Regions from separate parts of the Achromobacter sp. EB05 genome, predicted to be linked through region 1. Evidence: riboswitches for the same ligand, from Rfam matches in the RefSeq annotation. Region 1 holds a riboswitch; the other holds the start of a gene.
The links. Region 1 has a riboswitch for glycine ahead of gcvT (glycine cleavage system aminomethyltransferase GcvT). Riboswitches for the same ligand answer to the same signal wherever they lie in the genome.
Positions count from the first base shown of each region.

Region 2: linked by a shared signal. The riboswitch ahead of AAID08_RS18680 (D-amino acid dehydrogenase) and the one ahead of gcvT (glycine cleavage system aminomethyltransferase GcvT) in region 1 are both predicted to bind glycine.

Region 1 is NZ_CP155917.1:5,519,439-5,534,206, reverse strand. Features, by position in the region: gene AAID08_RS25235 (arginine/lysine/ornithine decarboxylase) at 1-1,534, shown strand, start outside; gene AAID08_RS25230 (NAD(P)/FAD-dependent oxidoreductase) at 1,552-2,754, shown strand; gene AAID08_RS25225 (superoxide dismutase) at 3,015-3,629, shown strand; gene AAID08_RS25220 (ZIP family metal transporter) at 3,657-4,550, shown strand; glycine riboswitch at 4,629-4,721, shown strand; glycine riboswitch at 4,755-4,877, shown strand; gene gcvT (glycine cleavage system aminomethyltransferase GcvT) at 4,961-6,061, shown strand; gene gcvH (glycine cleavage system protein GcvH) at 6,163-6,540, shown strand; gene gcvP (aminomethyl-transferring glycine dehydrogenase) at 6,632-9,505, shown strand; gene AAID08_RS25200 (DUF945 family protein) at 9,612-11,582, opposite strand; gene AAID08_RS25195 (M81 family metallopeptidase) at 11,792-13,267, opposite strand; gene AAID08_RS25190 (amidase) at 13,313-14,719, opposite strand; gene AAID08_RS25185 (ABC transporter ATP-binding protein) at 14,764-14,768, opposite strand, start outside.
Region 2 is NZ_CP155917.1:4,102,453-4,117,220, reverse strand. Features, by position in the region: gene AAID08_RS18680 (D-amino acid dehydrogenase) at 95-1,324, opposite strand; glycine riboswitch at 1,369-1,455, opposite strand; glycine riboswitch at 1,457-1,547, opposite strand; gene ampC (class C beta-lactamase) at 1,684-2,964, shown strand; gene AAID08_RS18670 (CopD family protein) at 3,050-3,475, shown strand; gene AAID08_RS18665 (MetQ/NlpA family ABC transporter substrate-binding protein) at 3,610-4,449, shown strand; gene AAID08_RS18660 (methionine ABC transporter ATP-binding protein) at 4,541-5,650, shown strand; gene AAID08_RS18655 (methionine ABC transporter permease) at 5,628-6,284, shown strand; gene AAID08_RS18650 (trans-sulfuration enzyme family protein) at 6,331-7,527, shown strand; gene AAID08_RS18645 (hypothetical protein) at 7,578-8,648, opposite strand; gene AAID08_RS18640 (hypothetical protein) at 8,701-9,144, opposite strand; gene ppk2 (polyphosphate kinase 2) at 9,339-10,616, shown strand; gene AAID08_RS18630 (RNA-binding S4 domain-containing protein) at 10,677-11,057, opposite strand; gene AAID08_RS18625 (bifunctional diguanylate cyclase/phosphodiesterase) at 11,110-12,816, opposite strand; gene AAID08_RS18620 (tripartite tricarboxylate transporter substrate binding protein) at 12,956-13,945, opposite strand; gene AAID08_RS18615 (amidohydrolase family protein) at 13,945-14,768, opposite strand, start outside.

The DNA.
Region 1 (14,768 bases):
CTCGAACAAGGTGGTGTGGCACGCCAACGTCGCCGCCGGCGACGTGGTGGTGGTGGACCGCAACTGCCACAAGTCGATCCTGCACGCCATCACGATGACGGGCGCGATCCCGGTGTTCCTGCGCCCGACGCGCAACCACCTGGGCATCATCGGCCCGATCCCGCTGGAAGAGTTCCATCCGGACAGCATCCGCAAGAAGATCGAGGCCAACCCGTTCGCGCGCGAAGCCGTGAACAAGAACCCGCGCATCCTGACGCTGACGCAGAGCACCTACGACGGCGTGATCTACAACGTCGAGATGATCAAGGAACACCTGGGCAGCTACGTCGACACGCTGCACTTCGACGAAGCCTGGCTGCCGCACGCCTCGTTCCACGAGTTCTACCAGGACATGCACGCGATCGGCCAGGACCGTCCGCGCAGCAAGGACGCGATGGTGTTCGCGACCCACTCCACGCACAAGCTGCTGGCCGGCATCTCGCAGGCCTCGCAGATCATCGTGCAGGAATCCGAGACCCGCAAGCTGGACCGCAACGTCTTCAACGAAGCCTACCTGATGCACACGTCGACCTCGCCGCAGTACGCGATCATCGCGTCGTGCGACGTGGCCGCGGCCATGATGGAGCCGCCGGGCGGCACCGCGCTGGTCGAGGAAAGCATCCGCGAAGCCATGGACTTCCGCCGCGCCATGCGCAAGGTGGAATCGGAGTTCGGCAAGAACGACTGGTGGTTCAAGGTCTGGGGCCCGAACCGCCTGGTGTCCGAAGGCATCGGCAACCGCGATGAGTGGATCCTGGAGTCGAACGACCACTGGCACGGCTTCGGCGACCTGGCCGAAGGCTTCAACATGCTGGACCCGATCAAGGCCACGGTCATCACGCCGGGGCTGGACATGTCGGGCAGCTTCGGCGAAACCGGGATCCCGGCCGCGCTGGTCTCCAAGTACCTGACCGAGCACGGCGTGGTGGTCGAGAAGACCGGCCTGTATTCGTTCTTCATCCTGTTCACCATCGGCATCACCAAGGGCCGCTGGAACACGCTGCTGACCGCGTTGCAGCAGTTCAAGGACGACTACGACCGCAACCAGCCGCTGTGGCGCATCCTGCCGGACTTCTGCCGCGGCCATCGCCGCTACGAGCGCATGGGCCTGCGCGACCTGTGCCAGCAGATCCACGAGGCCTACCGCGAACGCGACGTGGCCCGCCTGACCACCGAGATGTACCTGAGCGACATGGTGCCGGCGCTCAAGCCGTCCGACGCCTTCGCCCGCATGGCGCACCGCGAGGTCGAGCGCGTGGATATCGACAAGCTGGAAGGCCGCGTCACCGGCGTGCTGCTGACGCCGTATCCTCCGGGCATTCCGCTGCTGATCCCGGGCGAGCGCTTCAACCGCACCATCGTCCAGTACCTGCAGTTCGCGCGCGAGTTCAACGAGCGCTTCCCGGGCTTCGAGACCTACATCCACGGCCTGGCCGACGAAGTGGGTCCGGACGGCGAGAAGCGCTATTACGTTGATTGCCTGATCGAAGACTGATCGGGTCCGGAGTCCTGATGTTCGATGTCGCCGTTCTCGGCGCCGGCGCCGCTGGCATGATGTGTGCCGCGGTCGCCGGTCAGCGCGGCCTGCGCGTGGTGCTGGTGGATCACGCCGAACGGCTGGCCGAGAAGATCCGTATCTCGGGCGGCGGCCGCTGCAACTTCACCAACATCGGCGCGGGGCCCGCCAATTTCCTCTCCGACAACCCGCATTTCTGCCGGTCGGCGTTGGCGGGCTACACGCCGCAGGACTTCCTGGCGCTGCTCAGGCGCCACCGCATCGCCTGGCACGAGAAGCACCGCGGCCAACTGTTCTGCGACGATTCCAGCGAATCCATCATCGAGATGCTGCGCGCCGAATGCGATGCCGGCGGCGTGCAGTGGCGCATGGCTTGCCAGGTGGCCGAGGTTGCCCATGGCGAGGCCGGCTTCGAACTGCGCACCAGCCAGGGCGTGATCCGCGCGGCCAAGCTGGTGGTGGCCACCGGCGGCATGGCGATCCCGCAGTTGGGCGCCACCGATTTTGGCTTGAAGCTGGCGCGCCAGTTCGGCCTGAAGGTGGTCGAGCCGCGGCCGGCGCTGGTGCCGCTGACCTTCGACGCCGCCCACTGGCAGCCGCTGGCCGAGCTGTCCGGCGTGGCGCTGGAGGTCAACCTGGCGACGGGGCAGGGCAAGGCGCGCGGCGAGTTTCTCGAAGACCTGCTGTTCACCCATCGGGGCCTGTCGGGCCCGGCGATCCTGCAGATCTCCAGCTACTGGAAGCCGGGCGAGCCCATCGTCATCGACCTGGCGCCGGGGCGCGACCTGGCGGCCGAACTGCTGGCGGCCAAGTCCGGCAACCGGCAGCAGTTGCACACGGTGCTGGCCGGCCTGTGGCCCAAGCGCCTGGCCGACCGCTGGCTGCAGCTGGCCGAGCAGGGCGGCAAGCCGGGCCTGGCGGCGCTGCGCCTGGCCGATGCGCCCGACAAGACCCTGCGCGCGCTGGCGCAGGACATCCACCAATGGACCCTGGTACCCAGCGGCACCGCCGGCTACAAGAAGGCCGAGGTCATGCGCGGCGGGGTCGATACGCGCGGGCTGGACCAGAAATCGATGCAGGCCCGCGCCACGCCCGGCCTGTACTTCATCGGCGAAACCGTGGACGTCACCGGCTGGCTGGGCGGCTACAACTTCCAGTGGGCCTGGGCCTCCGGCGTGGCCTGCGGCAAGGCGCTCTAGCGGTTCCGGGCGCTGCCCGCGTTCCCCGTGCTCCGGCCACATTCCTTCCCGGGCGCGACGCCCGCTTTGTCCAACGCTTTTCGCGCCGCCGGCGCGGGCACGCTTCGTGCTGCTCGCCAAGGGCTGTCCGGCCCATAGCCTGCCTGCATGACAGGCATTGCAACGTTATCGTTGTCGTATCAAATAAAAATACCTATCATTTGTATTTTCAAAAATAAGACGCTCGCCCTCGTCGGCGGCGTTGCCCGACGGAGATCGCCTTGGCCTACACCCTGCCGCCCCTGCCTTACGCCTACGACGCGCTTGAACCGCACATCGATGCGCTGACGATGGAGATCCACCACGGCAAGCATCACCAGACCTACGTCAACAACCTGAACGCCGCGCTGGAAGGCGCCGGCATCGCCACCGACGAGCCGGTCGACGCCCTGGTGGCGCGCATCGACCAGTTGCCCGAGGCGATCCGCGGCGCGGTGCGCAACAACGGCGGCGGGCATGCCAATCACAGCCTGTTCTGGGCGGTCATGTCGCCGCGCGGCGGCGGCGAGCCCGACGGCGCGCTGGCCCGCGCCATCGATGCCGAGCTGGGCGGCCAGGCAGCCTTCCGCGATACCTTCACCAAGGCCGCGCTGACGCGCTTCGGCAGCGGCTGGGCCTGGCTCAGCGTGACGCCGGACGGCAAGCTGGCAGTGGAAAGCAGCGCCAACCAGGATAGCCCGCTGATGCAGGGCAACACGCCGATCCTGGGGCTGGACGTGTGGGAGCACGCCTACTACCTCAAGTACCAGAACCGCCGTCCGGAATACATCGGCGCCTTCTACAATGTGATCGATTGGTCCGAGGTGGCGCGCCGCTACGCCGTCGCCGTGGGCTGAGCCGGCATCGCGCGAGGGCAGTGGACCATGAACACCTTCAGCCGTCATCGCATCCGGCCCGCGGCCACCAGCGTCAGCGTCTGGACGCTGGCGGTGCTGGTCGCCTGCCTGGGCCTGCACCAGGCGTGGGTCTATTTCGATGCCAATGCGCCGCACGTGGCCGACGCGCTGCTGGGCGGCATGGTCGCCGCCGGCGCCACCGCGGCGGGCACGCTGCCGATCCTGTTCGCGCGCACCATCCCCCAGAAGATGCAGGACAGCATGTTCGGCTTCGGCGCCGGCGTGATGCTGGCGGCCAGCGCGTTCTCGCTGGTGGCGCCTGGCATCGCGGCGGCCGAGTCGCAGGGCGCCGGCCCCTGGGGCGCGGGCCTGACGGTGGGCGCCGCCATCCTGCTGGGCGCGGCGGCGCTGCTGCTGATGGATCGGCTGTTGCCGCACGAGCATTTCATCAAGGGCCGCGAGGGCATCGAGGCGCACCGCCTGCGCCGCGCCTGGCTGTTCGTCTTCGCCATTACGCTGCACAACCTGCCCGAAGGCCTGGCCATCGGCGTCGGCTACGCCGGCAACGATCCGCTGCGGGGCACCGCGCTGGCCACCGGTATCGCCATCCAGGACATCCCCGAAGGATTGGTGGTGGCGGTGGCGCTGATCGCCGCCGGCTACAAGCGCGCGTTCGCGGTGGCGCTGGGCATGCTGTCGGGCCTGGTCGAGCCGGTCGGCGCGGTGCTGGGCGCGGTGGTGGTGGGCTGGTCGGCGGCATTGCTGCCGTGGGGGCTGGGCTTTGCCGCCGGCGCCATGCTGTTCGTGATCAGCCACGAGATCATCCCCGAGTCGCACCGCAAGGGGCACGAGGTCTACGCCACCTGCGGCCTGATGCTGGGCTTCGTGCTGATGATGCTGCTGGACACCGCGCTGGGCTGACACGGGCGCGGCGGCGACCGGCCAGCGTTCACGGATCAACAACGCAATCGCGTTTCGCGGTATGCTTTCGGCGCTGTCACGCATGTTGCGGGAGAGAGCGGCCGTTCGCGGCTGCCGCCGAAGGCGCAATTCGCCCGGAATCGCTCAGGTATCCCATACCGCGCATGCTTGCCCTGTCCCGGTTTTCACCGCGCGGACGCGGCAAAGCAGCACTCTGGAGAGACCTGGCGCCGCTGCCCAATCAGGGACATAGCGAGCAGCCCAGGCGCCGAAGGTGCAAACCCGCCACGCGGGGCAACTCTCAGGCAAAAGGACAGAGGGGCGGAAGATTCAGCCGTTGCGTGGGCGCATCCCGTCCGCCGGCGGCATTCCGTAACCCTGGCAACGCTGCCGCTCCGGAGTACCCGCGCATGTCCGCACCCCTCAAACGCACCCCGCTGGCCGACGAACATATCGCCTCTGGCGCCCGCATGGTCGACTTCGGCGGCTGGGACATGCCCCTGGCCTACGGCTCGCAACTGGAGGAGCACCACGCGGTGCGCCAGGACGCCGGCATGTTCGACGTCTCGCACATGCTCAACGCCGACATCACCGGCCCCGACGCCTACGCCTTCCTGCAGCGCCTGGTGGCCAACGACGTCGCCAAGCTGACCGTGCCCGGCAAGGCGCTCTACACCTGCATGCTGAACCCGCAGGGCGGCGTCATCGACGACCTGATCGTGTATTTCTTCGCCGCCGATGAATGGCGCGTGGTGGTCAACGCCGGCACCGCCGACAAGGACATGGCCTGGATGCAGCGCGTCAGGCAGGCCGGCAAGTTCGACGTCACCATCACGCCGCGCCGCGACCTGGCCATGATCGCCGTGCAGGGCCCCAACGCCCGCGCCAAGGTCTGGGCCGCGCGCCCCGCCTGGCAGGCCGCCAGCGAGCCGCTGACCCCGTTCGTGGCCGCCCGCGTCGGCGACGACACGCTGGTCGCGCGCACCGGCTACACCGGCGAAGACGGCTTCGAAATCGTGCTGCCCGCCGCCGAGGCGGTGCAACTGTGGCGCGACCTGGCGGCCCAGGGTGTGCGCCCGGCCGGCCTGGGCGCGCGCGACACGCTGCGCCTGGAAGCCGGCATGAACCTCTACGGCCAGGACATGGACGAACTGACCCAGCCCGGCGAAGCCGCGCTGACCTGGACGGTTTCCCTGAAGAACCCCGAGCGCCGCTTCATCGGCCGCGACGCGCTGGAGCAGTTCGCCACGCCCGCCGCCTTCGTCGGCCTGAAGCTGCAGGAACGTGGCGTGATGCGTGCCCACATGGCGGTGCGCGCCAAGAACGGCACGGGCGAACTCACCAGCGGCACCATGTCGCCGACGCTGGGCGTGTCGATCGGCTTTGCCCGCCTGCCGCAAGGCGTGGTCGCGGGCGACACGGTCGAGGTCGACATCCGCGGCAAGTGGGTGCCCGCCCTGGTCTGCAAGCTGCCGTTTGTCCGTAACGGCAAAGCCGTCGAACACTCGTAAACTCGAAGCTTCGCGCCGCAGGCCCGCCCCTTTTGGGGCGCAGGCCGCCGGCGCGAGGCGCGCAACACCATTTCCTTATCCGAATCCCCCCAGGAGTTCCCATGAGTCTGCCCACCGATCGCAAGTACACCGAGTCCCATGAATGGGTCAAAGCCGAAGGCGACGTGTTCGTCGTCGGCATCACCGATACCGCCCAGGACCAACTGGGTGACCTGGTCTTCGTCGGCGACGTCAAGGTCGGCGCCAAGCTGAACGCGGGCGAGACCGCCGGCGTGGTCGAGTCGGTCAAGGCCGCCTCCGACATCTACGCGCCCGTGGCCGGCGAAATCGTCGCGTTCAACGACGAGCTGGAAAGCAACCCCAACCTGATCAACGAATCGGCCTTCACCGCCTGGATCTTCAAGATCAAGCCGGTCAACGCCGCCGATGCCGACAAGCTGCTGGACGCCGCCGGCTACGAAGCCGTCGCCAACGGCTAAGCCGGCCGGGGCGGGCGCGGCGCTGGCGCCGCCGCCCGTCCATGCATCACCGTCCGTCCCCCCCGACGACACCGCCATCCCGAGATCCCCCATGTCGCGCGCCCTAGACACCCACACCGACTTCATCCCCCGCCACATCGGCCCCTCCGACGCCGATCAGGCCGCCATGCTTGCCGCCATCGGCAGCCCCAGCCTGGACGCCCTGATCGAAGAAGTCGTGCCGCCCAAGATCCGCAGCCAGGCGCCGCTGGCGCTGCCGCCGTCGCGCAGCGAAGCCGACGTGCTGGCCGAACTGAAGCAGATCGCCGGCCGCAACAAGGTCTACCGCAACTACATCGGCCAGGGGTACTACGGCACGCAGACGCCCAACGTGGTGTTGCGCAACATTCTCGAGAATCCCGCCTGGTACACGGCCTACACGCCGTACCAGCCCGAGATCTCGCAGGGTCGCCTGGAGGCCCTGCTGAACTACCAGACCATGGTCGCCGACCTGACCGGGCTGGACATCTCCAACGCCTCGCTGCTCGATGAAAGCACCGCCGCCGCCGAAGCCATGACGCTGGCGCGCCGCAGCGCCAAGTCGCAAAGCCCGGTGTTCTTCATCTCGCGCCACGTGCATCCGCAGACCATCGAGGTCGTGCGCACGCGCGCCGAGGGCCTGGACATCGAGATCGCCGTCGGCGACGAGGCCGATGGCCTGCCGGAGTGCTTCGGCGTGCTGCTGCAGTACCCGCACAGCACCGGCTCGGTGGCCGACTACCGCAAGCTGGCCGAGACCGCCCACGCGCAGGGCGCGGTGGTGGCCGTGGCCACCGACCTGCTGGCGCTGGCGCTGCTGGCCGCGCCCGGCGAATGGGGCGCGGACATCGCCATCGGTTCGGCCCAGCGCTTCGGCGTGCCGTTCGGCTTCGGCGGCCCGCACGCCGGCTTCATGGCCTGCAAGGACGCCTTCAAGCGCAACATGGCCGGCCGTCTGGTCGGCGTGTCCAAGGACGCCCAGGGCAACCCGGCGATGCGCCTGGCGCTGCAGACGCGCGAACAGCACATCCGCCGCGAGAAGGCCACCTCGAACATCTGCACCGCGCAGGTGCTGCTGGCCGTGATGGCCGGCATGTACGCCGTCTGGCACGGCCCGGCCGGCATCCGCCGCATCGCCGAGCGCGTGCAGCGCTACACCGCCATCCTGCGCGCCGAACTCGGCAAGCTGGGCATCAAGGTCGCCAACGACACCTTCTTCGACACGCTGCTGCTGGAAACCGGCCCGGCCACGCCCGCCATCATCACGGCCGCCGAGTGCGAGCACATCAACCTGCGCCGTGTCGACGGCGCGCGCCTGGCCGTGTCGCTGGACGAGACCGTCACCGCCGCCGACCTGCAGGCGCTGGTGAACGTGTTCGCCGCCGGCCTGGAACGCGACGACGTCGAACTGGACATCGACGCGCTGGACGCCAAGGCGGCCGGCGGCATCCCCGCCGCGGTGGCGCGTGAAAGCGCCATCCTCAAGCATCCGGTGTTCTCCAGCGTGCAGTCGGAAACCGACATGCTGCGCTACCTGCGCAAGCTCGCCGACAAGGACTTGGCGCTGGACCGCACCATGATCCCGCTGGGCTCCTGCACCATGAAGCTGAACGCCACGGCCGAGATGATCCCCATCACCTGGCCCGAGTTCGCGCTGGTGCATCCGTTCGCGCCCGCCTCGCAGAGCAAGGGCTATGACGAGCTGATCACGCGCCTGTCGGCCGCGCTGTGCGAGATCACCGGCTACGACAACATCAGCCTGCAGCCCAACTCGGGCGCGCAGGGCGAATACGCCGGCCTGCTGGCGATCCGCGGCTACCACCAGGCCAACGGCCAGCACCAGCGCAACGTCTGCCTGATTCCGTCGTCGGCCCACGGCACCAACCCCGCGTCGGCGCAACTGGCCGGCATGGACGTGGTGGTGGTGGCCTCCGACGCCAACGGCAACGTCGACCTGGGCGACCTGCGCGCCAAGATCGAACAGGTCGGCGACAAGCTGGCCGCGCTGATGATCACCTACCCGTCCACGCACGGCGTGTTCGAGGAAGCCGTGACCGAGATCTGCGACCTGGTGCACCAGGCCGGCGGCCAGGTGTACCTGGACGGCGCCAACATGAACGCCATGGTCGGCGTGGCCAAGCCGGGCAAGTTCGGCTCGGACGTGTCGCACCTGAACCTGCACAAGACCTTCTGCATCCCGCACGGCGGCGGCGGCCCGGGCGTCGGTCCGGTGGCGGTGCGCGCGCACCTCGCGCCGTACCTGCCCGGCGTGGTGAACGAGCAGGGCAAGCTGCCCGGCGAAGCCAAGGTCGGCCCGGTCTCGGCCGCGCCGTTCGGTTCGGCCGGCATCCTGCCGATCCCGTTCGTGTACATCGCGCTGATGGGCGCCGACGGCCTGCGCCGCGCCACCGAAGTCGCGATCCTGAACGCCAACTACATCGCCACCCGCCTGCGCGGCCACTACCCGGTGCTGTACGCGGGCCGCAACGGCCGCGTGGCGCACGAGTGCATCCTGGACGTGCGTCCGCTCAAGGAAACCAGCGGCATCAGCGCCGAGGACATCGCCAAGCGCCTGATGGACTACGGCTTCCATGCCCCCACCATGAGCTTCCCGGTGGCCGGCACGCTGATGGTCGAGCCGACCGAATCCGAAGGCGTGGCCGAGCTGGACCGCTTCATCGAGGCGATGATCTCGATCCGCGAGGAAATCGCCCAGGTCGAGCGCGGCGAACGCGATCGCGAGGACAACGTCCTGAAGAACGCGCCGCACACCGCGCAGATGCTGCTGGCCGAGGAATGGCTGCACGACTACCCGCGCCAGCAGGCCGCCTACCCGGTGGCTTCGCTGCGCGAGGCCAAGTACTGGCCGCCGGTGGCGCGCGTGGACAACGCCTATGGCGACCGCAACCTGGTTTGCGCCTGCCTGCCGGTCGAAGCCTACGCCTGATGCCGCGTGACGGCCCGCCCCTTGGGGCGGGTCATCGAGGCTTGCCTGGCGACAGGCAAAAAAAACCCCCATCGCACGATGGGGGTTTTGCTTTTTCGCGGCCGTCTTACTTCCTGGCCGGCGCCGCCGTGATGGCGGTGGCGAATTCCTCGGTGATGCTGAAGTAGGTGTTCAGCAGGATCTGCAGGTTTTTCTTGCCGATGCCGCCTTCGGCGTTCATGTCCATCTGCAGCACGGCCTGGTTCTTGTCGTCCAGGTAAGCGCGGGTCCAGCGGTACTCCTGGTTCCAGGCGTTGATGGCCTTGAGCGTGGCCGGCTTCTTGCTGGCGTAGGTGGCGGTGGCGACCAGGTCGTAGCACTTCTCGGAGAAGTCATTGCACAGGAATTCCAGGCGCAGGTCGGTGGCGCCGGAATTGCTGGCGTCCAGGATCAGCACCGGACCTTCATCGCCGTCGGTCTTGCGGGTGGTGTAGCCCATGTCTTCCAGCATATGGACGACCATGTCGACGTCGAACTCATTGACCACGTCGGCGTTGCTGGTCGCGGCCATTTCGTCGTCCATGGCGGTGGCGCCGGCGGCCGGTTCGGCTTCTTCCTCGTCATCGTCCATCGCGCTGTTCATGCCGGTCGCGCCCAGCAGGCCCGAGAACAGTTCGTCGGCGGGAATCTTCTTGCCGTTCAGGTCGCCCATGCCGTCGGCGAAGTGGAACTTGCCGACGATGTTGTCGCCGTCGTTCTTGCCGACGTTGAACATCTCGGCCATACCGGACATGCTGCGGATGTTGTCGGCGGCCTCGGCTTCGGCCTTGTCGGCGGGCATGCCGTCCTTCTTGATGGCGTACTGCACCATCAGGTCCTGCACCATCGGCTTGGAGATCACCAGCGTGGCGTCGATCTGCTTGATGGCCTTGACCACGATTTCCTGCGGCGTCAGGTCCTTGACGTTGGGAGGATTGGCCAGGTCCAGCGTGACGTTCAGCTTGCTTTCGCCCTTGGCGGTCTTCCAGCTGATCGGGTCGATGCTGAACGACGGATTGCCGGCCAGCAGCTTGCCGGCGTTATCCAGCAGCACCTGGAACTGTTCGTCGTTCAGGCCCTCGTCGTGGGCATCGGCCATGTATTGACGCATCAGCTGGTTGTAGGTATCGGACAGCTGCTTGACCGCGGCGCCGTCCAGCCGGGCCAGCTTGATGACGGCCTGGCCGTTGCCCAGCGGCACGTCGTTGACGTTGATGTCGCCGGTCTGGTAGGCGGCCTGGATGTTGATGTTCTTGTCGTCCTCGGCCAGCTTGACGGTGTAGCTGAAGTTGTCGAGGATCACCTTGGCGTCGGCGTCCGGCTTGATGACTTCGATGCGCTTGATCTTGATGCCCGAGTCGCCGACCGACAGGCCGAACTTGCCCATGCGGCTGTCGACGTCCATGGTCAGGCCGGACATCGCCATCTTGATCGGATCGCTGCCCTTGGTGCCGTCCACCGCCAGCGTGTCGGTCTTGGCATTGGCGGTGATGGCGGCCAGTCCGCGGTCGAACGTGCCGGTGATTTCCATGCCGCTGAAATCGACCGAATTGCCCTCATGCGTCACCTTCACCGGCGCGATGCGGGCGGTCGATGCCGTGCTGCCGCCAAAGCTGACCATGGCATCGGTGACCAGGGGCGAGACGTCCTTGGTCAGCTCGAACACCGGCTTGACGTTGTCCGTCTTGGCCATTTCGGCGTGGACGAAAGCCAGCTTGGGCGCGATGGCGCCGCGCGCCAGCGCGCTCTTGGGGAACGGGCCGTGCTCGATTTGGGCATCGAATTCCAGCATGCCGTCCGGCATGTCGCTCAGGCTCTTGTCGCTCTTGACGAACGACACGCCGTAGCGCGCCTGCGTCGAGAACAGGCCGCGCTCGTATTTGATCTGGTCGATGCGCAGGCCGAACAAAGGCGTGATCTTGGCCAGCTTCTCGTTGGCCTCGGCCAGGCGGCGCTGCGCGCCTTCTTCGATGCGCTTGCCCGTGTACCAGGTAGCACCCACCCAGCTTCCCGCTCCCACTATGACCACGGCTAAGGTGATCGCTACGCTCTTTTTCATGTTTTGCTTTGTCGTTGATTGTCGAGTCTTGTCCATGCGGCGCGGCGCCGTCGAGCGGCGCGGGCAATGGGACATATTCATCGGCCTGTCAGGACCCGCGGCGAGTATACCGAGGCGGGGTAGCCAGTTGCAGTGCGTGCCGTTACCGAAGATTTCAAAATGAAAGCCGGCGCCCTCGGGCGCCGGCCATATTGTCGACAACGCGTGTTTTACAGGGGATCGAGCGGGTAGATCGGCCGGCGCACGTGCTTGAAGTCGAGCTGGCCGTAGTCGGAGGTGGTGACGCCCACGCCGGTGCACTCGATGATCTCGGTGGCCATTTCGGAGAAGCCGGCGCGCCAGTGGACCCGGCTCTTGAGCACCACATAGCGCTTTTGCAGCGGATCAATGCCGGCCGACAGCAGGCAATTGATGTCGAAGGGTTCCTGGTGCCGCGATACCACCACGATCTCGACCCGTCCGGTATCGATCACCACCGTCAGGCCGGTGTCGTTGCGCACGCCACGGTACATGGGGCCGCGGTTCAGGTAGACGCCGTCGAACACCAGCTTGACGCGGCCCGTCACGGTCAGCGGTTCGCCGCGGCGATTGATGGCGGGCATGTCGACCTTGCCCCCCAGCGGCAGCGTGACGGTGCTGCCCACCCCCGCCGTGGCCGCCTCGCGCGCCGCCTGGGGATCACAGATGGCGTAGAACACCACGTTGTCCAGTTCCTGGCGCAGCACCTCGGCCAGCACCGCGGTGGTGTCCATGGTGCCCCCGGAGCCGGTGTTGTCGTAGTGGTCCAGCAGCACCACCGGTCCCTGCTCGATGGCCTTGGCCCGGGCAATGGTGGGCGCCAGCGGCTCGGAATGGAACACCCATTTCGCGCGGTCGTTCCAGGCGCGGTCCAGCAGCTCGTCGCGGTATTGCTCCGCCTGGGCCAGGTTGGCGTCCGTACAGACCACGGCGCTCAGGCCGGCCTCGCGGATGTCGGCGTGGGGGAAACCCACGAACACCGAGGCCGCCAGCACGCCGTCGGCCTCCAGCTGGCGGCAGCGTTCCTGCAGCGACTTGTTGGGATCGGCGTGGGTGCCCTGGCACATGACGTGCGGCAGCATGGGCTTGCCGCCCCAGGTCATCACGGGTTTGATCTCGCCCTTGAGCGTGCGCACGATGACGTTGGCCGCGCGCATGCCGGCCTCGCGGATGTCGACGTGCGGATAGGTATGAAAGCCGCTGATGACGGTGGCGTTGTCGACGATGTCGGCGTAGATGTTGGCGTGCATGTCCAGCGTCACCGCCACCGGCGTCTTGGGATCGATCTCGCGCAGGCGGCGCAGCAGGTCGCCCTCGGCGTCTTCCACGCCTTCGGCGACCATGGCGCCGTGCAGGTCCAGCAGGATGGCGTCGTAGCCGCCCTTGCGGACCTCGTCCAGCACCCGCTTGCACAGCAGCTCGTGGGTCTCGGCGCTGGCCGGGCCGCTGGGCCAGGACTCGGCGGCCACGGGCACCACGATCTCGGCGCCGACGCGGCGCGCCACCTCGATGTAGCCGCCCAGGCCGCTGTCGGTGTTCTCGTAGGCGCGGATGGCGCGGTCGCCGGCCAGGATTTCAGGATTGCCGCGGAAAAAGCGCGCGAGCGGGGTCGGCACGGGCGAGAAGGTGTTCGTCTCGTGCTTGATCATTGCCAGAAGCCAACGCATGGAAATTCCTGTGGGTTGCCAAAGGGGAAGGGGAGCGGGACGGCGTCAGGCCCGGGGCGGCTGCGGCCAGGGCTGCTGGGCCGGGCGCATGCGTTCCCAGGCGCGGGCCACGCGCAGCACGCCCAGATCGTCGAAGCGCGCGCCGGCGATCTGCAGGCCGATCGGCAGGCCCGACTTGGTATAGCCGCAATTGACCGAGGCGGCCGGCTGCTCGCTCATGTTGTAGGGCAGGGTGTAGCCGATGTGGTGCATGGTCGTGGCGACTTCGTTGGTGGGCGCGGCCCACTCGGCGTTGTAGGCCACCACCGGCGCCACCGGCGACAGCACGTAGTCGTAGGGGGCGGTGGCGGCGACGGTCCTGGCGCGCACGTTCAGGGTTTCGTAGTAGCTGCGGAATACGGCCTCGCCGGATTGGCCGCCGCCGCTTTCGGCCCAGGCGCGGATGAACGGCAGGATCTTGTCGCGGCGCGCTTGCGGCAGGGCCCCCAGGTCAATGGCCGAGCGGGTGCGCCAGAAACGGTCGACGCCGTCCAGCATCTCCGGCGTCATCCACGGCTTGAGCGGCGTGACGATGGCGCCGGCCGACTCGAACAGTCGGGCCGCGGCTTCGACGGCGGCACGGATCTCCGGGTCCAGCGGCAGGCCGCAGCCGGCTTCCAGTTGCAGGCCGATGCGCAGGCCGCGCACGTCGGCATCCAGGTTGAGCCAGTCGAAGTCCTGGAACGGCAGGCTCATGTGGTCGCGCGCGTCGGGTTGCGACAGCACGCCCATCATCAGCGCGGCGTCAGCGATGTCGCGCGTCATGGGGCCGGCGCAGCGGCCCATGAAGGGCGGGTCGATGGGAATGCGGCCCAGGCTGGGCTTGAGCGTGGCGATGCCGCACCAGGCCGCCGGCAGGCGCACCGAGCCGCCGATGTCGGTGCCGATGTGCAGCGGGCCGTAGCCCGCCGCCGCCGCCGCCCCGGCGCCGGCGCTGGAGCCGCCCGGGTTTTTGCTCAGGTCCCAGGGGTTGCGCGTCAGCGCATGGAAACTCGACAGTCCCGAGGAGAGCATGCCGTAGTCGGGCATGGTCGTCTTGCCCAGCACCACGGCGCCGGCCTCGCGCATGCGCGCCGCCGGCGGGGCGTCGGCCGCGGCCGGCGTCAGGTCGGTGGCGGCGGTGCCCAGCGGCACCGGCACGCCGCGGGTGGCGATGTTTTCCTTGATGGTGGCGGGCACGCCGTCCAGCGAGTAGCCGCCGCAAGCCTGCGGCTCGCCCTTCATCCAGCGCGCCTCGGAAGCGCGCGCCTGCGCCAGCGCCTGGTCGGGATCGAGCGCATAGGTGGCGTGGATGTGCGGTTCCCAGCGCGCGATGTGGTCGAGCACCGAGCGGGTCGCCTCGACCGGCGACAGGGTCTTGTTGCGATAGGCGGCCAGCAGTTCCTGGGCCGAGAGTTCATGCGGTTGCGACATGGCGGGTTCCGATTGCGTGGGATGCCTGGGTTGATTGGGACGCCTCAGG
Region 2 (14,768 bases), 1.4 Mb from region 1:
TGGGTCTTATTGTCCCGGGAGAACAATGGTCTTTTTTTGGTGCGTTTGTCCATCGCGGTCATGATCTCCCGGCGTGCCATCTCCTGGCATGGGCTTAAGGCAACGCCACCGCCTGCCTGACGCTCGCCGCCAGCATCTGCGCCGTCGCCGCCGACAGCGTCCATCCCAGATGCCCGTGCCCGGTGTTGTAGAACACGCCCGGCCGCTTACCAGGGCCGACGCGCGGCATCATGTCGGGCATCATCGGCCGCAGGCCGCACCACGGCACCACGCGCGCGGTGCGCACGCCGGGGAAATGGCGGCGGGTCCAGTCCACCAGGGGTTGGATGCGTTCGGCGCGGATGTCCAGGTTGAAGCCGTTGAACTCGGCGGTGCCGGCCACGCGGAAGCGGTCGCCCAGGCGGCTGGTGACGATCTTGGCGGCCTCGTCCAGCAGGCTCACGGTGGGCGCGGCGGCCTGGCTCGCGGCGTCGTCCAGATGCACGCTGATCGAGTAGCCCTTGACCGGGTAGATGTTCAGGCGGTCGCCCAGTTGCCGCGCGAACTGGCGGCTGGCGGCGCCGGCGCAGACCACGATGGCGTCGGCTTCGTGCTGTTCGCGCCGCGCGCCCTCTGCACGCGCGATATCCAGCACGTAGGGCAGGCCGTCGCGGCTGATGGCGCGGATGTCGGCATCCTGTTCGAAACGCACCCCGCGCCGCAGGCACGCCTGCGCCAGGCCGCTGGTGAACTTGTGGATGTCGCCGGTGGCGTCGGACGGCGTGTAGAAGCCGCCGTGGCAGGGCGTTTGCAGCGTCGGCTCGATGCCGCGGATTTCCTCGGGCGTGACGGCGTGCCGCTCCAGCCCGCCTTCGCGCAGCAGCGCGTTGGCGCGGCGCGCGGTCTCGAAGCTGGCGGCGTCATGGTAGATGTGCAGGATGCCGCGGCGCTGCAGGTCGAAGTCGATGCCTTCGTCCACCGCCATGGCGTACAGGTGCTCGCGCGCTTCGATCGCCATGCGGGTGGTGGCGATGGTGTTCTGGCGGTAGTTGCGGATCTGCCCCATGAACTGGGCCAGCCACGAATACTTGTGCCAGCTCGGGCGCGGATTGAGCAGCAGCGGCGCGTCGTGGCGGCCCAGCCAGCGCAGGCCCTTCATGATGGTGGCGGCGCTGTTCCACACTTCGGCATTGCTGGCGGACAGTTGGCCGCCGTTGGCAAAGGACGTCTCCATGGCGGGATAGCGCTGGCGGTCGTAGACGGTGACGTCGTAGCCCAGTTTGCTCAAGGCGTAGGCGGACGTGACGCCGGTGATACCGGCGCCGATGATGGCGATGCGGGGCATGATGGCTCCAGAAGGCGTGGCCACGACCCAACGGCCGTGGCACCCCATCTGTCTCTGTACCTGAGAGCTTCACCCGGGCGCGGCGGCGCGGGTTCCCCTTCGGTGGGCGCCAGGCGCCTCTCTCCAGATTGTCTAGACCGCGCAGTCCTGTTGCCTGAGAGTTTCCGGGGCGGTTGCTCCGTCGGCGCCCGCCACGAGGGCGGGACTCTTCTGCGGGGTTTTGAATCGACGCACCGAGAATAGCCAAAATTCGGCGCGGGCGGGACTCAGGGTTAATACCAGGGGGGCGCCGGATTGGCTCTACACTGGGCGCCGAACCGCCGGCACGCGCCGGCCGGAAAACGAAAGGACGATCCCGCATGCGCGCTCCGGCAATGTTCCGTATTTCCCTGCTGTCCATGACGTTGACGCTGGCCCTGGCCGGCGCCGCCTCGGCCGGCCCGGCCGTCGCGCAAGCGCCCGCCGCCAAGGCAACCACGGCATCGACCTCCGTATCCACGCCCGCATCCTCGCCGGCATCCACCGCCAAGGCATCCGCGACGCCGGCACCCGCGTCCGCCGAGGCCGATCGCGCCACCGCCGCCGTCGACGCCGCCGTGGCCGAGGTCATGCGCGAGTACGGCATCGCCGGCATGGCCATCGGCGTCAGCCGCGACGGCGAGCAGCGCTTCTTCAACTACGGCGACGCCTCGCGCGCGCCGCGCCGCGCGGTCTCCAGCGACACCCTGTTCGAACTGGGGTCGATCAGCAAGACCTTCACCGTCACGCTGGCCGCCTACGCCCAGGCCACGGGCCGCCTGTCGCTCACCGACAGCCCGGCCAAGTGGGTGCCCGAGCTGCAAGGCAGCGAATTCGCCAGGCTGACGCTGGTGAACCTGGCCACGCACACCGCCGGCGGCTTCCCCTTGCAGGTGCCGGACGCGGTGCAGAGCATGGCGCAACTGATGGACTACCTGAAGGCCTGGACCCCGCGGTACGCGCCTGGCACGCGCCGCACCTACGCCAACCCCAGCATCGGTATGCTGGGCGTGGTGGCGGCGCGCGCGCTGGGCGAGCCCTACGTGGTGGCGATGGAGCAGCGGCTGTTTCCCAAGCTGGGCCTGCGCGATACCTACCTGGAAGTGCCGCCGGGCAAGATGCCCGACTACGCCCAGGGCTACGACAAGCAGGATGCGCCGGTGCGCGTGAACCCGGGCGTGCTGGCGGACGAGGCCTATGGCGTGAAGTCCAGCGCCCGCGACATGCTGCGCTTCGTCGAGATCAACCTGGGCACCACGCCGGTCGATGCCACGCTGCAGCGCGCCATCGCCGAGACCCATACCGGCTATTACCAGTTGGGCGCGATGACGCAGGACCTGATCTGGGAACAGTACCGTTACCCGGTGTCGGTGGAAGACCTGGTGCACGGCAATTCCGCCCAGGTCGCGTTCGAGACCCTGCCGGTCAAGGCCCTGCAACCGCCGCTGGCGCCGCAGCAGGCAGTGTGGATCAACAAGACCGGCGCCACCAATGGCTTCGGCGCCTACGTGGCGTTCGTGCCGTCGCGCAAGCTCGGCATCGTGATCCTGGCCAACCGCAACTATCCGAATGAGGCGCGGGTGCGGCTGGCGTTGCGGGTGCTCAAGGCGCTGGCGCCGTGAACGCCGGCGTCGGTCTTTGCCGTAGCGCAAACCCGTCGGACCCGATTCCGCCCTGGCGCGCGCCGCTGCGGCGATAATCGCGCGCATGACCTACCAATTACTCAAAATGCTGCATGTCGCCGCCGTGGTCGCATGGCTGGGCGGCTCCCTGTTCGTGTCGCTGTTCCTGCTGTCGTCGCAGCCGCCCGACAGCGACGAGGCGCCCAAGGAACGCAGGATGCTGGGCGCGCTGCGCCGCTGGACGCTGTTCGTGACCACGCCGGCGATGGTGCTGGCCTGGCTGGTCGGCCTGCACCTGGCCGTGACCTTCGGCTGGTTCGCCATGACCTGGATCTGGATCAAGATCGCGCTGGCGCTGGTCCTGTCGGGCCTGCTGGGCGTGCAGAGCGCGGCCTTGCGCCGCCAGTCGCAGGGCAGCGTGAAACGCGCGCCGCTGGTCGACCTGTACGCGCCGCTCACGGTGGTCGCCGCGGCGGTCATCGTGACGCTGGTGGTGGTCAAGCCGTTCTGAGGCGCCACTTATGCGCCGGCGCCATATCCAAACGCCCCTGTAATAACGACTCAACCAACTATTCGTTCGCGCGCGCAGGGGCCATCCCTAGAATCGTCTCCTCATAACCGTATCGACTGAGAGGCGATTTCCATATGACTCCCCGCACTTACACCGCCCGCGCGGGCACGCTGGCCAAGGCCCTGCTGGGCGCCGTGCTGGCCGCGGCCGCCATGTTCCACGGGCCGGCCTTCTCGGCCGATCCCAAGCCGCTCAAGGTCGGCGTGCGCGGCGGCGTCGACGAACAGATCTGGGAAGTGGTGGCGCAGGTCGCCAAGAAGAACGGCCTGGCCGTCGAGCCGGTGGTCATCACCGGCACCGCCAGCCCCAACGAGGCGCTCAACAACGGCGACCTGGACGCCAACGCGTTCCAGCACATCCCGTTCCTGAACGACCAGATCAAGCAGCGCGGCTACAAACTCGTGTCGGTGGCCAATACGCTGATCTCGCCCATCGCCTTCTATTCGAAGAAATACAAGTCGCTGCAGGCCCTGCCCGAAGGCGCCAAGGTCGGCATCCCCAACGATCCCAGCAACCAGACCCGTGCGCTGGTGATCCTGCGCGACCAGGGCCTGATCACGCTCAAGGACGGCTTCGATCCGGCCACGGGCACCGCGACGCTGGCCGACGTGACCTCCAACCCGCGCAAGCTCGACTTCGTCGAAAGCGCCTCGGTGGTGCTGGCGCGTTCGCTGCCCGACGTCGACACCGCCGCCATCGTCAACAGCTTCGCCTACCAGGCTGGGCTGATCGCCACGCGTGACGGCATCGCGGTGGAGAAGAAAGAGAACAACCCCTACGTCAACATCATCGCCGTGCGCGAGAAAGACAGGAACGCGCCCTGGGTGCCCGAGCTGGTCAAGGCCTATCACTCCGAGGAAGTGCGCCAGTTCATCCTGAGCAAGTACGAAGGCTCGGTGATCCCGGTCTTCTGAGCCGGAACGCGCGGCGGCGCCAGCCGGCGCCGCCGCCATCCTCGCTCGCGGAGCGGCACGCGCCGCCGCGCGGGCGGCTCGGGAACACAGCATGATGCAACACGACATCCCCCTGGCGGATCCGGCCCTGCGGCCCGCCGCCGACGCGGCGCAAGACGCCCACATCGTTTTCGACGGCCTGCAGAAACGCTACCAGGGCCCGCGGGGCACGGTAACGGCGCTGGCCGATATCTCCTTTTCCATCGGGCGCGGCGAGGTGTTCGGCATCATCGGCCGCAGCGGCGCCGGCAAGTCGACGCTGCTGCGCTCGATCAACATGCTGGAGCGGCCCAGCGCCGGCCAGGTGCGGGTCGACGGCGTGGACGTCGGCGGCCTGGACGAAAATGCGCTGGTCGGCCTGCGGCGCCGCATCGGCATGATCTTCCAGCACTTCAACCTGCTGTCGGCCAAGACCGTGGCGCAGAACGTGGCCTTGCCGCTGCGTGTCGCGGGCGTCAAGCCGGCCGAGGCGCGCGCCAAGGTCGACGCGCTGCTGGACCTGGTCGGGTTGCGCGACAAGGCCGACACCTATCCTTCCAAGCTGTCCGGCGGCCAGAAGCAGCGCGTGGGCATCGCCCGCGCCCTGGTGCATGACCCGGAGATCCTGCTGTGCGACGAGGCCACCTCGGCGCTCGACCCCGAAACCACTCAGTCGATCCTGGCGCTGCTGCGCGACATCAACCGCAAGCTGGGCCTGACGGTGGTGCTGATCACGCACGATATGGCGGTGATCCGCGAGGTCTGCCACAAGGTGCTGGTGCTGGACGGCGGCCGCAAGGTCGAGCACGGCGAGGTCTGGCGCGTGTTCGGCAATCCCCAGGCCGATGCCACCCGTGCGTTGCTGCGGCCGTTGCAGCATGACCTGCCGGCCGACCTGGCCGCGCGGCTGGTGCCGGACCTGCAAGGCGGCGCGGGCCTGGCAGTGCTGCGGCTGCGCTTCACCGGGCAGGGCCGTCCCGAGGGCGTCTCGCTGCAGGCGTTGGCGGCGCTGGGGCCGGGCGCGACGCTGTTGCATGGCGGGCTGGACCGCCTGCGCGGCCACGCCCAGGGCAGCCTGCTGGTGTCGGTGCCGGCCGCCGTTCTACAGGAAGAGGCCGCGCGCGCCGCGCTGGTGGCCGATCAGATCGAGGTACTGGGCTATGTCGCTGCCGATGCTGGATAAATACCTGCAGGCCTTCCTGCAGACGCTGACCATGGTGGGCGTGTCCGCGCTCATCGCGATCGCCGCCGGCCTGACGCTGGCGGTGGTGCTGACCGTCACCGCGCCGGGCAACCTGTATCCGCGGCCGCGCCTGAACAAAGCGCTGTCGATCACCGTGAACACGTTCCGCGCCATCCCCTTCATCATCCTGCTGGTGGCGATGCTGCCGTTCACGCGCATGCTGGTCGGCACCACGCTCGGCACCTGGGCCGCGATCGTGCCGCTGTCGGCCAATCTGGTGCCGTTCTTCGCGCGCATCGCCCAGGTCAGCCTGAACGATGTCGACCACGGCCTGGTGGAGGCCGCGCGCGCCATGGGCTGCCGCCGCTGGCACATCGTGCGCCACGTGCTGCTGCCCGAGGCGTTGCCCGGCATCATCGGCGGCATGACCGTCAGCGTCATCGCCATGATCAACGCCTCGGCCATGGCCGGCGCGGTGGGCGCCGGCGGCCTGGGCGACCTGGCCATCCGCTATGGCTACGAACGCTACGAGACCCGCGTGATGTTCGAAGTGATCGTGATCCTGATCGCGCTGGTCTCGATCGTGCAATTCACCGGCGAATGGCTGTCGCGCCGCGCCGACCACAAGCGCTGACGGCGCCGCGCCGTCCGCATCCCCGAGCTGATTCCCGGAGGTATCCATGTCCGACTCGCAACACCACGGCTTCGCCACCCGCGCCATCCACCTGGGCTACGACCCGCTGGACGAGCAGGGCGCGCTGTCGCCGCCGCTCTACCTGACCTCCACCTACACCCAGGACAGCATCGAGGCCTTCGACCGCATTCGCCTCGGCGAACAATCGGGCTACGTCTACGGCCGCACCCGCAACCCGACCCAGGCCCTGCTGGAAGAGCGGCTGGCCTCGCTCGAAGGCGCCGAGGCCGGCGTGGTCACCGCGTCGGGCATGGCGGCGATCTCGGCCACGCTGCTGTCGCTGCTGCAAAGCGGCGACGAGATCGTGGTCGACCAGATCGTCTACGGCACCGCCTTCACGCTGTTCGCGCAGGGGCTGCCGCGCCTGGGCATCAACGCCGTGTTCGCCGATTTCACGCGCCCGGAAGCCGTGGCCGCCGCCATCGGCCCCAAGACCCGCGCGGTCTATTTCGAGACGCCGGCCAACCCCAACCTGCGGCTGGTCGACATCGCCGCCATCTCGGCCATCGCGCGCGGCAAAGGGCTCTTGACCATCGTCGACAACACCTTCGCCACGCCCGTGCTGCAACGGCCGCTGCAACACGGCGCCGACATCGTGCTGCACTCGGCCACCAAGTACCTGGGCGGCCACGGCGACCTGCTCGCCGGCGCGGTGGTCGGCCGCAAGCAGCACATCGACGCGATCCGCCTGCAGGGCCTGCGTTACTTCACCGGCGCGACGCTGTCGCCGTTCACCGCCTTCCTGGTGCTGCGCGGCCTGAAGACGCTGGAATTGCGGGTCGAGCGTCACAGCGAATCGGCATTGAAGGTGGCGAAGTTCCTGCGCGAACACGCGGCGGTGGCCGACGTGTTCTATCCGGGCCTGGCGGGCACGGCCGGCGCCGAGATCGCGCAGCGCCAGCAGGCGGCCGGCGGCGGGCTGGTGGCGTTCGAGTTGAAGGGGGGGCTGGCCGCGGGCCGGCGCCTGCTGAACAGCCTGAAGCTGGCGCGCATCGCTGTCAGCCTGGGCGATCCGGAAACGCTGATCCAGCATCCGGCCACCATGACGCACGCCAGCTATACGGCCGAAGACCGCGAAAAGTATGGCCTGTCGGAAGGCCTGCTGCGCTTGTCGGTCGGGCTGGAAACCGCCGCCGACATCCTGGCCGATCTGAAGCAGGGGCTGGATCAGGCGGGGAGCTGACGCTCGATCGCGCCCGGCCCGCCTTCGCGCCCGGGCGCCGACGACCCGCGTCAGCGCAGCACCGAGGTCAGGCTGTCGAACTGCTGCGATTCCAGCCGCGCGCGTTCCTCGGTCAGTTGGCGCACCGCCAGTTGATGGGCGCGGAACCGGTTCAACAGGCTGTCGCGGTCGAACACGATCTCGTTGTGCTCCACGCGCCACGCGCGGCGGTTGTCGTCGAGCAGATTGATCATCTTCTCGAACTCGTCCAGCGTCTGGCGCTCCAGCTCCCAGTTGCGCGCCAGCGTTGCCTTCTGCTGCGGCCGCGCCTTGATCGCGCCTTCGACCATGCGGTCCTTCTGCTGCTCGCTCAGGTCGAGCGAGCGGATGGTGACGGGCACGTCGGCCAGCAGCCGCCGGTTCTGCTGGCTGTATTTCCGCACCACGCGCTGCGATTGTTCCAGGATCAGCCGGCTTTCCACCATGCCGCGGTCGCGCGCCAGACGGTTGGGGATGAAGAGGTCCGACAGCCGCACCTCGTCCAGTTCCTTCATGTAGGCGCGGTACTGCGCCACCCGCTGTCCCAGGATGATCTTGACGCCGCGCTCGATCTCGCCATACACGCCATGCGCCTTGGGGGTGGCGTCGATGTCCGGCACGTCTCCGGGCGGATGGTCGGGCGCGTTGAGCGCGGCGCGCATCCATTCGCCGGTGCGGCGGATCTCGGCCAGCGCGGTGGCCTTCTGCGTTTCGCGATAGGCCGCGAGGCCGGCCAGGACGGCGGCCGCGGCCGCCAGCAGCAGGCCGGTGGCGAAGGCCGCGCGCATGCGGTGCAACGGCGTGCGAAAGCGCTTGAACAGCGACAGGGCCAGGATCACCAGGGCGGCGGGCAGCACCAGCGCGATGGCGCTGCCGACCGCGCTGCCGACGCGGTAGCCCAGCGACTCGGCGGGGTCCGCGACGCCGTCCGCGCCGTCGGACTTGAAGATCAACAGGAGCAGCCACAACCCGATGTACAGGCCCCAGGTCCATGTCCGCAGGGCGCGGCTGGGTCGTGGGGAACCGCGCGCCGCCGATGTCGCGGACGGCAGCGGCGTGTTGGCGCCTTCCGGGCTCAGGGTGGGTTCTCTACGTGTTTCCACGGCGGGCGGCAGCCACGAAATATTTAGCCGCAGATGTTACCGTGAGGGCTTTTCAGGTGCAATGCGGATCGCGCCGCCAGCCGACCCAGTTGCCTTCGCCCTCGAAGTGATGGATACCGCGTTTGGCCACGGCCAATCCCTCGCGCAGCGCCTGCACGTCCAGTCCCGGCATGTGCCGCAGCAGCGCCGGCGGCAGGGCGGCCAGGTCGAGGTGTTCCTGGCCGAATTCGACCGCCATCGGCGAGCCGTCGTCGCGCACCCGGACGTACCATAGGCCTTCCATGTAAGCGCCGGCCCACGGATCGGGAAACAGCGCCTCGGTGAAGCGGAAACCGAATTCGTCGACGGCCTCCCACGGCCAGAACTGGCGCCGACCGCCCGTCGCTTCGGTGCCCATGGCGCGGGTGAAGCCGCTGTCGTCGAAGCGGATGGTTTCGGCGTAGGGGTCGGGCGGCGCGGGCGGGCCGGCGAACAGCCGTTTGAGCAGGGACCACATGGCGGCAGGGGGCAGTCGAAAGAGGGCAGCGGGCAGTGTAGCGGCGCGGATTGCTGCCGCAATGTTACAAGCATTGATCCACGTCAACGCCCCGCCTCGGCACGCCGGTTAGGGTAGATGTTTTTTCCTGACGGGTCGCCGGCGACTGGCCGGCCGCCGCGGCTCTGACCTCACGCGCAGCAAGGATTGCAACGATGACTGACAAGACCCCGCAAGCTTCCGGATCGCCCGCCGAGAACGACGACGGCGCCACGGCCCCGCGCGCCGCCAAGCGCACCGCCCCGCCGCGCAAGGCCACCCGCTCCGCCGCGGCCGGCAAGCGCACGCCGGCCCCGGCGCGGTCCGCCCGCGGCGCCGAGACGCCCAAGTCCACGCGCGCCGTCCGCGCCGACAAGCCGTCCAAGGTCGTCCAGCCGCCGGCGTCCGCGCCGGCAGCCCCGGCCGGGCTGCCCGCCATCGAACCGGCGATCCAGGCGCGCAAGCGCGTCAATGCGCGGGAAGTCGCCGCGCGCCAGGAGACCTCGTCGGTGTTGGCCGACATCGCCCGCCGCTACCAGATCGGCGAATCGGGCGAAGCCCACGCGGCGCTGCGCTCGGTGATCGAGGAACTGTCGCCGGACGACGCGGTGGCGGTGCACCGCGCGCTGCTCGAAGCCAACGCGCAGGCGCCGGCCGCGCGCCGCAATCCCGACGAGGAGCTGGCGACCGACTGGCGCGAGGGCATCTATCCGTACCGCCACCGCATGCTGCGGCGCAATTACGAAAAGCAGAAATACGCGCTGCAGGTCGAGCTGCTCAAGCTGCAGGCCTGGGTCAAGGCCACCGGACAGCGCGTGGTGATCCTGTTCGAGGGCCGCGACGCGGCGGGCAAGGGCGGCACCATCAAGCGCATGATGGAGCACCTGAATCCGCGCGGCGCGCGCGTGGTGGCGCTGGAGAAGCCGTCCGACACCGAACGCGGCCAGTGGTATTTCCAGCGCTATGTGCAGCATCTGCCCACCGCCGGCGAAATCGTGATGTTCGACCGCTCCTGGTACAACCGCGCCGGCGTCGAGCGCGTGATGGGCTTCTGCTCGCAGGAGGAATACCTGCAGTTCCTGCGCCAGGTGCCCGACTTCGAGCGCCACCTGGTCACCAGCGGCATCCACCTGGTCAAGTTCTGGTTCTCGGTCAGCCAGGAAGAGCAGCGCCGCCGCTTCCTGCAGCGCAAGGTGCATCCGCTCAAGCAATGGAAGCTGAGCCCCGTGGACCTGGCCTCGCTCGACAAGTGGGACGACTACACCCGCGCCAAGGAAGCGATGTTCGCGCACACCGACACGGCCGACGCGCCGTGGATCGTGGTGAAGTCGGATTGCAAGAAGCGCGCGCGCCTGAACGCCATGCGCTATGTGCTCAGCCGCCTGCCGTACGAAGGCAAGAGCGGCGCGCCGGAACTGGCGCTGGATCCGTTGATCGTGGGACGGGCGCTGTAGCGCTGTCGCTTTTTCGTGGCCGGTCCGCCGGGCCGGTCCGGGCCCTGTCGCGGTCGCGTCTCACTTGCCCCGCATCTGGTCGATCAGGCGCCGGTCGCGCTTGGTCGGTCGGCCGGCGGCGATGTCCAGCGCCGGCTCGGGCGCCAGCCGCCGCATCTCGGCCGCGCGTTCGCGCGCGGCGGCGCTTTCCGGGGTTTCCTCATATAGCTGGCGCGCCACCGGCGCCGGGCCGCGCGCGCCGCTGACGGCGACCACGCGCACCTGGATGGGCGGGTCTTCCTTGCGGATGCTGATCACGTCGCCGGGGCCGACCTCGCGCGCCGGTTTGGCGGGCTGGCCGTTGACCTGCACCCGGCCCTTGCCGATTTCGTCCACCGCCAGGCTGCGCGTCTTGTAGAAGCGCGCCGCCCAGAGCCATTTGTCGAGCCGTATCCTGTCCATCGTCATTGCCGTCATCAATCGGGTCGTCAGGCGGACATGATAGCGGTTCGCCTCAGCGCGGCACTTCGCGCAGCAGCGCGGCGAAGGCGCTGGCCGGCAGCGCGCGGCTGAACAGGAAGCCCTGCATCGCGTCGCAGCCTTCCTCGATCAGCATCTGGCGCTGCGCCTCGGTCTCGACGCCCTCGGCCAGCGTGCGCATGCCCAGCGAATGCGCCAGCCGCACCACGCCGCGGATCACGGCGGTGGCGGTCGGCACCTTGCCCAGCGCCCAGACGAACGACTGGTCGATCTTGAGCGTGTCGATCGGCAGCCGCGCCAGGTACGCCAGGCTCGAATAACCCGAGCCGAAGTCATCCAGCGACGCCGATATGCCGGCCTCGCGCAGCGCCGCGAGAATGCCGGAGGCCTTCTCGACGTCGCTCATCAGCGAATTCTCGGTGACTTCCACGTCGAGCAGTGTCGGCGGCACGCCATGCACCTGCGCCAGGCGCACGATGGTGTTGGCCAGGTCGGGCGCCACCAACTGGCGCGCCGACAGGTTGAACGAGATGCGCGGCACCGGCAGGCCCTCGCCCAGCCATTCGCTGATGTGCAGGCAGGTGGCGTTGGCCACCCATTCGGTCAGCGCCGACTCCATCGGCGAATCCAGGATCACGTCCAGGAACGCCGCCGGCGCCAGCAGGCCGCGGGTGGGATGGCGCCAGCGCAGCAACGCCTCGGCGCCGCACAGCGAGCCGTCGTGCATGCTGATCTGCGGCTGGAAGTGCAGCTCGAACTGGTTGTTGGCCAGCGCGCCCTGGATGTCGCCGCGCAGCGACAGGCGCGCGCCCAGCCCCTGCATCAGTTCGCGGTGATACACCCGCACCTGGAAACGGCCGGCCGACTTGGCCGCGTACATCGCCGCGTCGGCATAGTTCAGCAGCATCTCGGCCGATTCGCCGGGCGAGTTCATCAGCGCGATGCCGATGCTGGCGCCCAGCGAGACCGAGCGGCCATGGATGTCGCTCGGGATCGACAGCGCGTTCAGGATCGAATTGGCCAGGGCCTCGGCCGCACGCTCGTTGGTGCCGCGCAGCACCAGCAGGAACTCGTCGCCGCCGACCCGGGCGCAGAAAATCGCGGGCGTGAGGAACTTGCGCAGCCGCTCGGCCACATCGCACAGCAGCAGGTCGCCCTCGGCGTGGCCGAAGGCGTCGTTGACTTCCTTGAAGCGGTCCAGGTCCAGGAACAGCACCGCCAGGGTCGGGCCCTGCGCGGCCAGCGTCCGCTCGGCCTCGGCGATGGCGGCGGACAGCGTGTCCATGCATTGGCGCCGGTTCGGCAGGCCGGTCAGGTAGTCATGGGTGGCCTGGTATCTGAGCTGGGCGGTTTCCTCGCGTTCGCGCGAGACGTCGCGCAACAGGACCGCCAGGCCGTCCTCATGCGCAAAGGCGCGCACCTCGAACCAGCTCGCCAGCGGCGCGTAGTAGCCGATGTGTTGGGCCGGGCGGCCGGTCTGCATGGCGCCGCGGCAGGCATCGTAGTAGCCGGTGCCGACCAGGTCCGGACAACTGTCCCACAGGCCGCGCCCCACCAGGTCCAGCCTGTTGCGCCGCAACAGGCGTTCGGCGGCCGGGTTCAGGTAGCGCACGCGCCATTCGCGATCGAGCGACAGGAAGCCGTCGGCCAGACTGTCGAGCGTGGCGCCGTCGGCGCCGGCCGCGAGGCGGGCGTCGGCGGGCGGGGGAAAGGATGAGGGCTCGTGGCTGTCGTGGTTCATCTCGTCGCGGATTTCCCTGAGCGCGCTTGAAGTGCTGTTGTATCGCATCGGGGAGCCGCCGTAAAACCAAAAAAAGACGCCCCGAGGGGCGTCCAAGACCGGCATTCCGGTTGTCGGGCGGCAGGTCGCCCGGCGGTACTCAATCCAGTTTCAGGTCGGCTTCCTTGACCACGCGCTGCCACTTGGCGATCTCGGCGCGGCGGAACGTGTCCAGTTCGGCGGGGGTGGAGCCGATGGGCTCGGCGCCGATGCCTTCGAGCTGTTCGGCGATCTGCGGGTCCTTCAGCACCTTGGCCAGGGCCTGCGACACCTGGTTGACGATTTCCGGCGGCGTGCCGGCCGGGGCGAACACGGCGTTCCACTCATACGTCTCGTAGCCGGGCACGCCGGATTCGGCGATGGTGGGCAGGTCCGGCGCCGCTTTGGAACGCTCCGAGCCGCCCACGGCGACCGCGCGCAGCTTGCCGTTCTTCACGTGCTGCCAGGCCGAGCCCATGCTGGCGAACATCACCGGCACTTGGCCCGACATGACGTCGATCATGGCCGGGCCGCCGCCCTTGTAGGCGACGTGCTGCAGTTGGGTCTTGGCCAGCAGGTTGAACAGTTCGCCGGCCAGATGCTGGGCCGAGCCGGGGCCGGCCGAGGCGAAATAGACGTGTTCCTTGCTGTCGGGCTGGCCCAGGCGGATCAGGTCGGCCACGGTCTTGACCTCGTACGACGGGGTCACCACCAGCACGTTGGGCACGCGCAACAGCAGCGACACCGGCGCGAACGCGGTCAGGGTGTCGAACTGCATCTTGGAATGCAGCGCGGGGTTCTGCGCGTGGTTGGAGGCGTCCAGCATCAGCGTGTAGCCGTCGGGCTGGGCCTTGGCGACCACGGCGCCGCCGATCATGCCGCCGGCGCCGCCGCGGTTTTCGATGACCACCGGCTGGCCCAGTTCAGCCGCCAGCTTGGGGCCGATCAGGCGGGCCACCACGTCGACCGTGCCGCCGGGCGGGTAGGTCACCACCAGCGTAACGGCGCGCTCGGGGTAGGCGGCGGTTGCCGTGCCGGCGGCGCCGGCCAGCAGGCCGGCGGCAGCCAGCAGGCTGGCGCGGCGCGCGAGGCGTTGGATCAGAGGGGTCATCAGAATTCTCCTTGGAATTGGAACAGCCGCAACGGTGTCTCGGCGAGTACGGCGCGCCGTTGCGTGGGGTCGTCGATCCAGTCGGCCAGCCACCGCATGGACGCGGGGTAGGACGCCAGGTGGCGATGCTCGGTGTGGGGCCAGTCGCTGCCCCACATGAGGCGGGCGGGCGTGTAGGCGTCCAGCAGTTGGCGCGCGGCCTCGCGGCCAGCGCTGGCACAGGCCTCGCCGGTCCAGTTGCGGTAAGGGGCGGACAGCTTGACCCATACCCGGCCGCTGTCGGCCTGCCGCAGCAGGTAGCCGAAGCCGGGGTCGGCCACGCCGAGCGCCGGGTCGGGACGGCCGAAGTGGTCCACCACCACGCGGCAGCCGGCCTGCAGCAGCGCCGGCATGATATCGGCCAGGCGCGCGGCCTGCAGGTGGATCTCGACGTGCCAGCCGAGCGCGTTGACGCGAGCCAGCAATGACTGCCACGGTTGCGTGCGCAGGTCGGGCACGGCCAGGCCGATCAGGTTGAGCCGGATGCCGACCACGCCGGCCGCGGCCAGCGCCCGCAGCGCGGCCTCGTCGATGGCCGTGTCCACCACCGCCACGCCGCGCAGCCGCGCCGGCGCGGCGCGCAGCGCCTCCAGCAGGTGGCTGTTGTCAGTGCCCAGGAAACTGGGCTGCACCAGCACGCCATGCGACAGCCCGTGCGCGTCCAGCAGGCCCAGGTATTGGGCCAGCGGGGCGTCGTAGTCCGGGGTGTGGCGGCGGGTGTCCGCCAACGCCAGGCCCTGCAGGAAGACGTGGGCGTGGCTGTCGACGGCGAGGCCGGTGACGG